DNA from 2 places in the Weizmannia sp. FSL W8-0401 genome. Region 1 is predicted to be linked to the other one. Evidence: riboswitches for the same ligand, from Rfam matches in the RefSeq annotation. Region 1 holds a riboswitch; the other holds the start of a gene.

Region 1 (4,360 bases):
GCGTTTTCATGAAGGAATTTGTAGAACGCCAAGGGTTTGATAAAAAGTAGAGGGAGCTGGCGCGTATTTTCCTCTGCCCGTCCCGGGGCACAAACTTAAACAGAACGGCGAGATACTACAATGAGTGGTGTCCCGCCGTTTTGTCATTTTGCTTTGGTGAAATGCGGGTGCATCTGTCATCCGGCGATTCCATTTTTTTGTATATCAATATTTCCTTTTTTCTGCTAAAATAGAATAAATGCTTTAGCACTGAAAAGCGTTTATCTAAAAAAGAAAAGTGAGATTGATAGAAATGGAAAAAAACCAACATCATTTGCAAAAAGGCTTGTCACCAAGGCATGTCCAGTTCATCGCATTGGCCGGGATGATCGGAACCGGCATTTTTAAAGGCAGCTCCGATACCGTCAGCCTTGCCGGCCCGAGTGTTGCCGTTTCTTACCTGATTGGCGGCGCGCTTTTATTCATTGTCATGTCAGCGCTGGGGGAAATGGCGCTCGTCCACCCCGGCCTCAACGTCCAAAATCTGATCCACAAAGCGTTCGGCAGCCGGGTTTCTTTCATTATTGGCTGGCTGTACTGGATTAACTGGGTCATTGTTACAGTCGTGGAACTGCTTGCAGCCGGGAGCTTCCTGCAATTCTGGGTTCCCCACGCGCCATTGTGGCTGCTCAGTTTGCTCTGCGCCGCTTTCATAGTCGGCATCAATTTAACTGAAGTGAAGTACTACGGCGAATTTGAATTTTGGATTGCCGGCATTAAAATCATCACATTGATCGTTTTTATCCTGCTTGGCGCGCTGATTTTATTCGGTTTATTCCCCGGGACATCTTCCACGCTGTCCAACTATACAGCGCACGGCGGGTTTTTCCCGAACGGGCTTCACGGCACGTTCAGCGCTTTTCTGATCGTGATGTTTTCATACGGCGGCGCGGAACTGATTGGCGTTACCGTTTCGGAAACGAAAGACAGCGAGAAAGTGCTGCCGCGTGTCATTAAACAGACCGTTGTCCGCGTCATGCTTTTTTATATTTTGCCAATCCTGATCATTTGCGGCATTGTCCCGTGGAACCAGGTTTCTTCCGTGGAAAGCCCGTTTGTGCAGGTATTCAGCCGCACGGGGATCCCCGCTGCCGCCCATGTGATGAATTTTGTGCTCTTGACGGCCGTTCTTTCTGCTGCCAACTCCGGCATTTATGCCACTTCGCGCACACTGTTCAACATGGCGCAATCCGGAGAAGCGCCGCGCGCCTTTTTAAAAATTTCCCGGAAAGGCGTCCCGCTCATCAGTATTTTGCTGACCTCGCTGTTTATTTTAGCCGGCGTGATTCTGGCCTATCTTACGCCGGATGAGGTCATCAGCTATTTGATGACCATCCCGGGATTTACCGTCGTCCTTGTCTGGATCGCCATCTGTGCAGCCGAACTGCGGCTCCGGAAGTCGTATGAAAAATTGCCTTCCTTCCGTGTAAAAGGGTACCCTTTCATGGTCTGGGTTGCGCTGCTTGCACTGGCAGGTATTTTCCTGTCCTTTTTGCTGGGCGGCGGCAACCCGATTGGTACAAGCGTCTGCCTCGCTATTTTAATCGTGCTGGTCGTCCTGTCACTGAAAATCAAAGCAAAGGAATAGGCTTGTGTTGATAAAACCGGTTCCCTTGGGCGTGCAGGGGACAGGCACGGGTGGATAGCGCGTATCAAACTGCCAGAATGGGCGGGCCCGCTAACCCGTTCGGACTATTGAATGGAAGCAACCATAATCCCCCCGCGCATCCTAAAACAAGCTTTTTAAAACCAAGCCGTTGAAAGAAAAAACTCCCGACAGAGCGTAATCTGATGGGGAGTTTTTTTCTTTATCCCCCCATTCGTATAAATCCGATAAAAAAACTTGCAATAATTATATTGACTTCCATTTATTTTCTGATAAAATTTTAAACAACAAATCACTTATCAAGAGCGACGGAGGGATCTGGCCCAATGAAGTCCGGCAACCTGCAGCGAGCAGCAAGGTGCCAATTCCAGCAAAATGGGTACCATTTTGAAAGATAAGCGCTTATCCTTTACTCGCTGTCTTTCCGTAAAATGGCGGAAAGATTTTTAATTTCTGCAAGGCCGGCCGTTTAAACCAGGATAGGCCCTGATGCGTATAATTCCTCTACATCTGGATGAATCAAATTTATGGATGAAGAAAGCGGGGAACATGAACATGCAAAAATTAATTGTCTTAGCACTTGTCGGCCTTGCCGCACAATTGGTGGATGGATCTCTCGGAATGGGTTACGGGGTGACTTCAACCTCACTCCTCTTGGCTTTCGGAATTGCGCCGGCTGTCGCATCAGCTTCTGTGCATTTGGCGGAGGTTTTTACAACGGCGGCTTCCGGGGTCTCACATATGAAATTTGGGAATGTCGATAAAGGGATCATTTGGAAACTGGTTGTACCCGGGGCTGTCGGCGCCTTTCTCGGGGCAACCGTTCTCAGCCATCTTCCTGCAAGCACATTAAAACCGTACATTTCTATTTTTCTGATCGCCCTTGGCCTCTATATTCTTATCCGGTTTCTGATCAACGCGCGCGGGGCGTTGAAAGTCAAAAAAAAGACCGGGTCTAACGTATTTTTTATCCCGCTCGGCTTTGTCGCAGGATTTTTTGATGCAACGGGGGGCGGCGGCTGGGGCCCTATCGCTACACCGGCTTTGCTGTCCAGAAATGACATCGAACCGCGGAAAGTGATCGGCTCGGTGGATACAAGTGAATTTGCCGTATCCCTGGCGTCAAGCATCGGTTTCCTTTTATCCCTCGGCGCTATGCAGATTAACTGGATCTGGACGATCGCCCTCATGCTTGGCGGCCTGATCGCCGCACCGATTGCAGCCTATCTGGTTAAAATTTTGCCGGCTCATTTGCTGGCTGTCATTGTCAGCGGCATGATTGTGTTCAGCAACGTGCAAACTTTATTAAAAATGGCCGGCGCCGGAAGCGGCTGGTACGGCGTTACCTATACAGCCATTGCGGCAATATGGGCAATCCTCATTTTCTATACAATCAGAAAACACAAGCGGGCAGTTGCCAGCGCCAGCGTAAGCGTCGCAGAATAAGGAACATGTTCGGGCAAGGGATCCATTGCCCGAATTGTTTTTTTAAAGCCGTTTTTGGCAATAAACGGGCTGAGGCGTTTCTATGTGAACGAACAACGCCATTTTTGCTTGCTTCCTTTATGCAGACGCCCTCTATGTGAAGGAAAGCGGCCCCGTTTTTTCACCTAATTCAGCCATCCCTTAACCAAGCACCGGCAAAAATAATTCATCACAAATGTTTTCGAGATCGCACACCTAAGTGAAGGCAGCGCAAACTTCTTTTAGCGGCAAATGCACAGAGGCGCATTTTGTGATTTTTTTGCGGGCCAAAACATGGCTTACCCGCGCCCGTCCGGTTTGCAGCCCCTGTTTATGCCGCCGTCCGCCATGCCCGCTTTCCCTCCCCCGTCCGCGAAATGTTTTATGTTTAAAATGTAAAATCTGTTTTGCTATAATTATATTTACTGGTATTTTCCATTTTTTGAACGGAAAGAACGGTGTGTCTATGAAAACATTGATTTCGTCGCTGCAATGGATGGCATTTATGATCGCAGGGTCGATCGCGGCCCCGATTGCCATTGCGGCTGCTTTCCATTTCAGTGCAGGTGAGACTGCCCTGTTTGTGCAGCGGACGCTTTTTGTACTCGGGATCGGCGGCCTTTTGCAAGGCATTTTCGGCCACAGAATGCCAATCAATGAAGGGCCCGCCGGGCTGTGGTGGAGCGTGTTTGCCATTTATGCGGGGCTTGTCGGCAGCATGTACAGTTCAAGCACTGAATCTCTGCAATATTTGGCAGGCACACTGATTGTAACCGGCATCTTTTTCTTCCTGCTCGCTTTTACCGGCCTTGTGGACCAAGTGAACTACCCTCCACTTATCAACCTTACGGTTTGATTGAAGTGGGGGCTTCTCGACTTATCGTTGCTTTTACTAGCCAACGAAAACTGACCGAGCTAACCCTCTTGTTCCAAGAGTTTTGTTACTTATGATAACGCGAATAAGCGTAATCCCTCATTTTTGATATTGATTGCTGAATTGTGATCGCGATCTAATACAAAGCCGCAAGAACATTTATATACACGTTCAGATAATGGCATTTCTTTTTCCTTGCCGCAACATGAACACTTCTTAGTGGAGGGAAACCACTTATCAATTTTCACAAGTTGTTTCCCTTGTTCTTTTAGCTTATACGCTAAGAAAGTAGTGAACATACCCCAGCCGTTATCATGAACGCTTTTCCCAAAGTGAAGGGCTTGAGACATCCCTTTCATGTTCAAGTCCTCAATCAC
Region 2 (4,360 bases), 140 kb from region 1:
GAAAAGGACAGAAGAAACGGAGGGAATCGGACATGTTAGAACGAAAAGCAAACCGCAGCCTGATTGTATTGGGGACGATGATTGTACAAATGGGGCTTGGGACTGTTTATACATGGAGTTTATTTAACCAGCCGCTTGTTGATAAATTCGGGTGGCAATTGAGTGCAGTATCGACGACATTTTCTATTTTAAGCCTAGCACTTGCAGTATCGACATTGTTTGCGACAAAATTGCAGGCAAAATGGGGGCTGCGCCGCTTGGTTGCTTTTTCCGGCATTTTGCTTGGCGCAGGATTAATCTTGAGTTCATTTGCACCTTCACTTTGGATGCTCTATCTGTTGGCAGGCCTTATTGTCGGTTATGCAGACGGGACAGCTTATATCACGACTTTATCCAATTTAATGAAATGGTTTCCGGATAAAAAAGGCCTCGTTTCAGGCATCTCCGTCGGGGCATACGGGACCGGCAGCCTGGTATTTAAGTTTATAAACGGTGCCGTCCTCAGTTCGTTTGGTGTCACACAGGCTTTTCTTTGCTGGGGAGTGATTGCAATTGCCATGATCACCGGCGGATCTTTCCTCTTGAAAGAAGCAGAAAATACAACCACATCCGGTACTGTGTCCAAACAGCCGGCCGGAAAAGATTTTACCATCAAAGAAATGCTCAAAACGAAACAAGCTTACCTCTTATTCATCGTGTTCTTCACGGCGTGTATGAGCGGTTTATATCTGATCGGCCTTGTTAAAGACATCGGCACGAGGCTTGTCGGGCTGGATGTTGCGACGGCCAGCAATGCAGTGGCGCTGATTGCCGTCTTTAACACCATCGGGCGGCTCGTTCTCGGCGGTTTATCAGACCATGTGGGAAGAATGAAAGTGGTATCAGGGACGCTGCTCGCGACGGCCGTTGCGGTTTCCATTTTGAGCTATGCCCACTTAAATTTCGCCCTGTTCTTTATCTGTGTTGCTGCGATTGCTTTCGGTTTCGGCGGAAATGTCACCGTATTTCCGGCTATTATTTCAGACTTCTTCGGCCTGAAAAATCAAAGCGCCAATTATTCAGTGATTTACCAAGGCTTCGGCATCGGCGCATTATCCGGATCGGTCATCGCTTCCCTTCTCGGGGGCTTTATGCCGACATTCCATGCGATCACGATTCTCTGCCTGGTCTCTTTTGCGATTACGCTTTTCATTAAATCGCCGGCTGAAGAAGCAGCCCACGCACACGGGGTTCGGGGGAATGTCAACCGTGCCCAGCATTCGCATTAAAGCAAGGGCTGTGTGCTTCGATCATGAACAAGCAGACAGGAAAGGGATTCGTGCCTCCATCATGATAAAAAACCCGCTGGCTGCCCCAGCGGGTTTTCCCGGTTTATCCCCAAATTTCCTTTGCGGTATCCACAATATATTTTACTTTGTCCCACTGCTGCTCTTCTGTTAAAAGATTGCCGTGGTGGGTGGAGGAGAAGCCGCACTGGGTGCTGATGCAAAGCTGTTCGAGCGGTACATACCTGGATGCTTCCCGAATCCGGTTTTTGATCAGCACTTTATCTTCAAGCTCTCCCTTTTTCGATGTAAAAATGCCAAGCACGACTTTCGGCCCGCCTTCCGGAATGTATTTCAACGGTTCAAACCCGCCGGAACGCTCATCGTCGTATTCAAGGAAAAACCCGTCTACTTTTTCATTTGCAAAGATTTTCGGGGCAATTTTATCATACGGACCTTCAAAAGCCCATTTCGACTGGTAGTTGCCGCGGCACAGATGGGTTGTGATGGTCAGATCATCCGGCTTGTCTTCCAGTACGCTGTTTGCTACATGTAAAGCGAGATCAATCAATCTTTCCCTTTCGAGCTCACTGTCTGCAAACGGCAGTTTCGGTGCACACAGGCCGGCAAGATAAACATCATCCAGCTGCAAGTAGCGGCAGCCGGCATCATAAAAAGCTTTGATCGCATCCCGGTAAGTTTGGATAATATCATTTGCGTATTCTTCAAGATCCGGGTAAATGTCTTCATTGCGGATTCCCGCATTGAAAAACTGATTCGGGCTTGGAATAGTCATTTTCGCAACCGCCCTGTCCCCGGCGATTTCTTTCAGCGCAATAAAATCTTTTATGTGCGGATGGTCCGGGTTAAAGGAGACTTTTCCGGTTACCCGGACGTCATAAGCTTCCGTTTCGATGCCGACAAACCGGTATCCATGGTTCGGCACGTATCCTTTTACCCCGTTTAAATGTTCCATGAAATCTGTATGCCAGAACCTCCGCCGGAATTCTCCGTCCGTTACCGCTTCGAGGCCGGCTTCAATTTGTTTGTCGACCAGGCGGCGGATTTCTTCATCTTCTATTGCACGCAAGTCTTCGGCCGGGATGGTTCCCGCTGCAAATTTTTCCCGCGCTTTCTTCAACCGGGCCGGGCGCAAAAAGCTTCCGACAATGTCTGCCCTGTACGGCGCTTTTGTTAATGTTTTTGTCATCATGATTCCCTCTTTCTGCATATTTTTTAAAACAGCTGCTGTGCGCAGAAAGAAATTGCTTTTAGCTGCATGGGCCCATTAAAAAAACCTCTTCGGCAATAAGAAGAGGTATGGATTGCAAAACAGAACCGTCCGCTCTTCTTATCTTCAAGCAATTGCTTTCTGGAATTGGCACAGTTCTTTAAAAAAGACCGCTGCCGAGGCTTCAAGGGGCCAGTCCCTCCACCTCTCTGGATAAGAATTTTAAATATTATTTAGTTTAAATACACTTTAAATGTTCCACCTATTTTTGTCAAGGGCATTCGCAAAATTTTTTAAAATGGGACGGAAAGATTGAAATCAGGGGCGATGTGAAAATATAATAGTAATAAGAAAAACAAAGGAGGGATTTTATGGAGGCCATACAATCAAGGTCTGTATTCCAGAAAGTGCTTGGCGTCTTTGCCGTTTCACTGCTGTTTGCAACGGCGGGTTTATATACGGGGAGATTCATTCCGCCTGCGCTTATGATGCCGCTGATGGTTGCAGAAATTGCAATGGTCATCGCCGCTTTCTGGTTAAGAAGGAAAAAGAGCGTCGGGTATATGTTCGTTTATGCTTTCACCTTTATTTCCGGTATTACGACATATCCGATTGTAGCTTATTATGCATCCCAGGCCGGTGCTGAGGTCGTCCTGCTCGCTTTTGGTTCCACGTTCGGCATTTTTGCCGTGATGGGTGTTATTGGGGCCGTTACCAAGAGGGATCTTGGCTTTTTAAGCACCGCATTGCTTGTCGCATTGTTGGCGCTGATCTTCATCGGAATATTCAGCATTTTCAGCCCGTTAACCTCAACCGGGATGCTCGCGTACTCCTTCATTGGCGCGATTGTTTTTTCCCTGTATGTTGTTTTTGACTTTAACCAAATGAAGCACCATGGCATTTCCGAGGAAATGGTCCCGCTTTTGGCTTTAAGCCTGTACCTTGATTTTATCAACCTGTTTATTTACATTTTGCAAATTCTCGGCATTTTGGGAAGAGACGATTGAGAAAAAAGAAAACGCCCGCCATTCACCGGCAGGCGTTTTCTTTTTCACATGTTGGATGTCAAACAAAACAATACGGTCTTTTTGCTCCCATTCGGGGATGCGCGCTTCCCATGCTGCCCGGACCATTTATGCCAAATGCTGCTGCGCATCCGGCCCCATCAGCGATAAAAACAGCGCTTTCCGGTGGAGATGCTCTTTTCCATCGAGCGTCTGGATCGCATTTTCGCCAAACAACGTTTTTTGAATACGTTTTGGCACAGCCCCGTTTCGTTTGAATTTTTCCGGGTCATAAAACATTTTGACTGCTTCCTCGCCGCTGATGCACACCGCTTTTTGCCCGAGCAGACGGGTTTCAAACAAAATTGCATGATAATCGTCCGTCCGGTTTTTAATGTAGAGATACCCTTATTTCATCAAATCAATGGTATCATCAATCGTTTTTTCATTAGGAATTTGCCCAGCCATTGCTCTGCTCCTTTTTTCATGTGCCCGTTTTCCCCGGCTGCTTCCGGAAAAAACAGGGCACATCCTTTTTTTATCTTCTTACACTTTTTCATCTTCATTCAAACATTGCACGCAACATAATCGAAGTTTACCCGCAAGCCGGCGAAATTATGCCATGTTTCGGTTCACATCCAAACAGGGTATAAGGAAATAGAAATACAAAAGGAGAGGGAAGAAAATGGCAAAGGAAATCAATGTGGGCATCGGATTTGCAACAGGAAGAAAAAGTTTTAAAAATGTTTTAAAAACGTATATGTATAACTTGAAGGAATCCGAACTGACGGAGAGCGACAGGATCAAGCTGCATTTGTTTGTTGCCTATGATTTGCACTACGAAAATGCAGAGCCTGAAG

What was found. A riboswitch is a leader RNA that binds a small molecule or an ion and turns the genes downstream of it on or off. The one in region 1 is predicted to bind S-adenosylmethionine.
Region 2: linked by a shared signal. The riboswitch ahead of NSU00_RS12395 (5-methyltetrahydropteroyltriglutamate--homocysteine S-methyltransferase) and the one ahead of NSU00_RS13030 (sulfite exporter TauE/SafE family protein) in region 1 are both predicted to bind S-adenosylmethionine.

Annotation. Positions count from the first base shown of each region.
Region 1 is NZ_JBBPAG010000001.1:2,650,696-2,655,055, forward strand. Features, by position in the region: gene nfsA (oxygen-insensitive NADPH nitroreductase) at 1-50, shown strand, start outside; gene NSU00_RS13025 (amino acid permease) at 293-1,627, shown strand; SAM riboswitch class I at 1,939-2,046, shown strand; gene NSU00_RS13030 (sulfite exporter TauE/SafE family protein) at 2,135-3,091, shown strand; gene NSU00_RS13035 (purine/pyrimidine permease) at 3,576-3,965, shown strand; gene NSU00_RS13040 (RNA-guided endonuclease InsQ/TnpB family protein) at 4,055-4,360, opposite strand, start outside.
Region 2 is NZ_JBBPAG010000001.1:2,512,311-2,516,670, reverse strand. Features, by position in the region: gene NSU00_RS12400 (L-lactate MFS transporter) at 33-1,268, shown strand; gene NSU00_RS12395 (5-methyltetrahydropteroyltriglutamate--homocysteine S-methyltransferase) at 1,372-2,475, opposite strand; SAM riboswitch class I at 2,614-2,716, opposite strand; gene NSU00_RS12390 (Bax inhibitor-1/YccA family protein) at 2,868-3,503, shown strand; gene NSU00_RS12385 (hypothetical protein) at 3,630-3,863, opposite strand; gene NSU00_RS12380 (hypothetical protein) at 4,186-4,360, shown strand, end outside.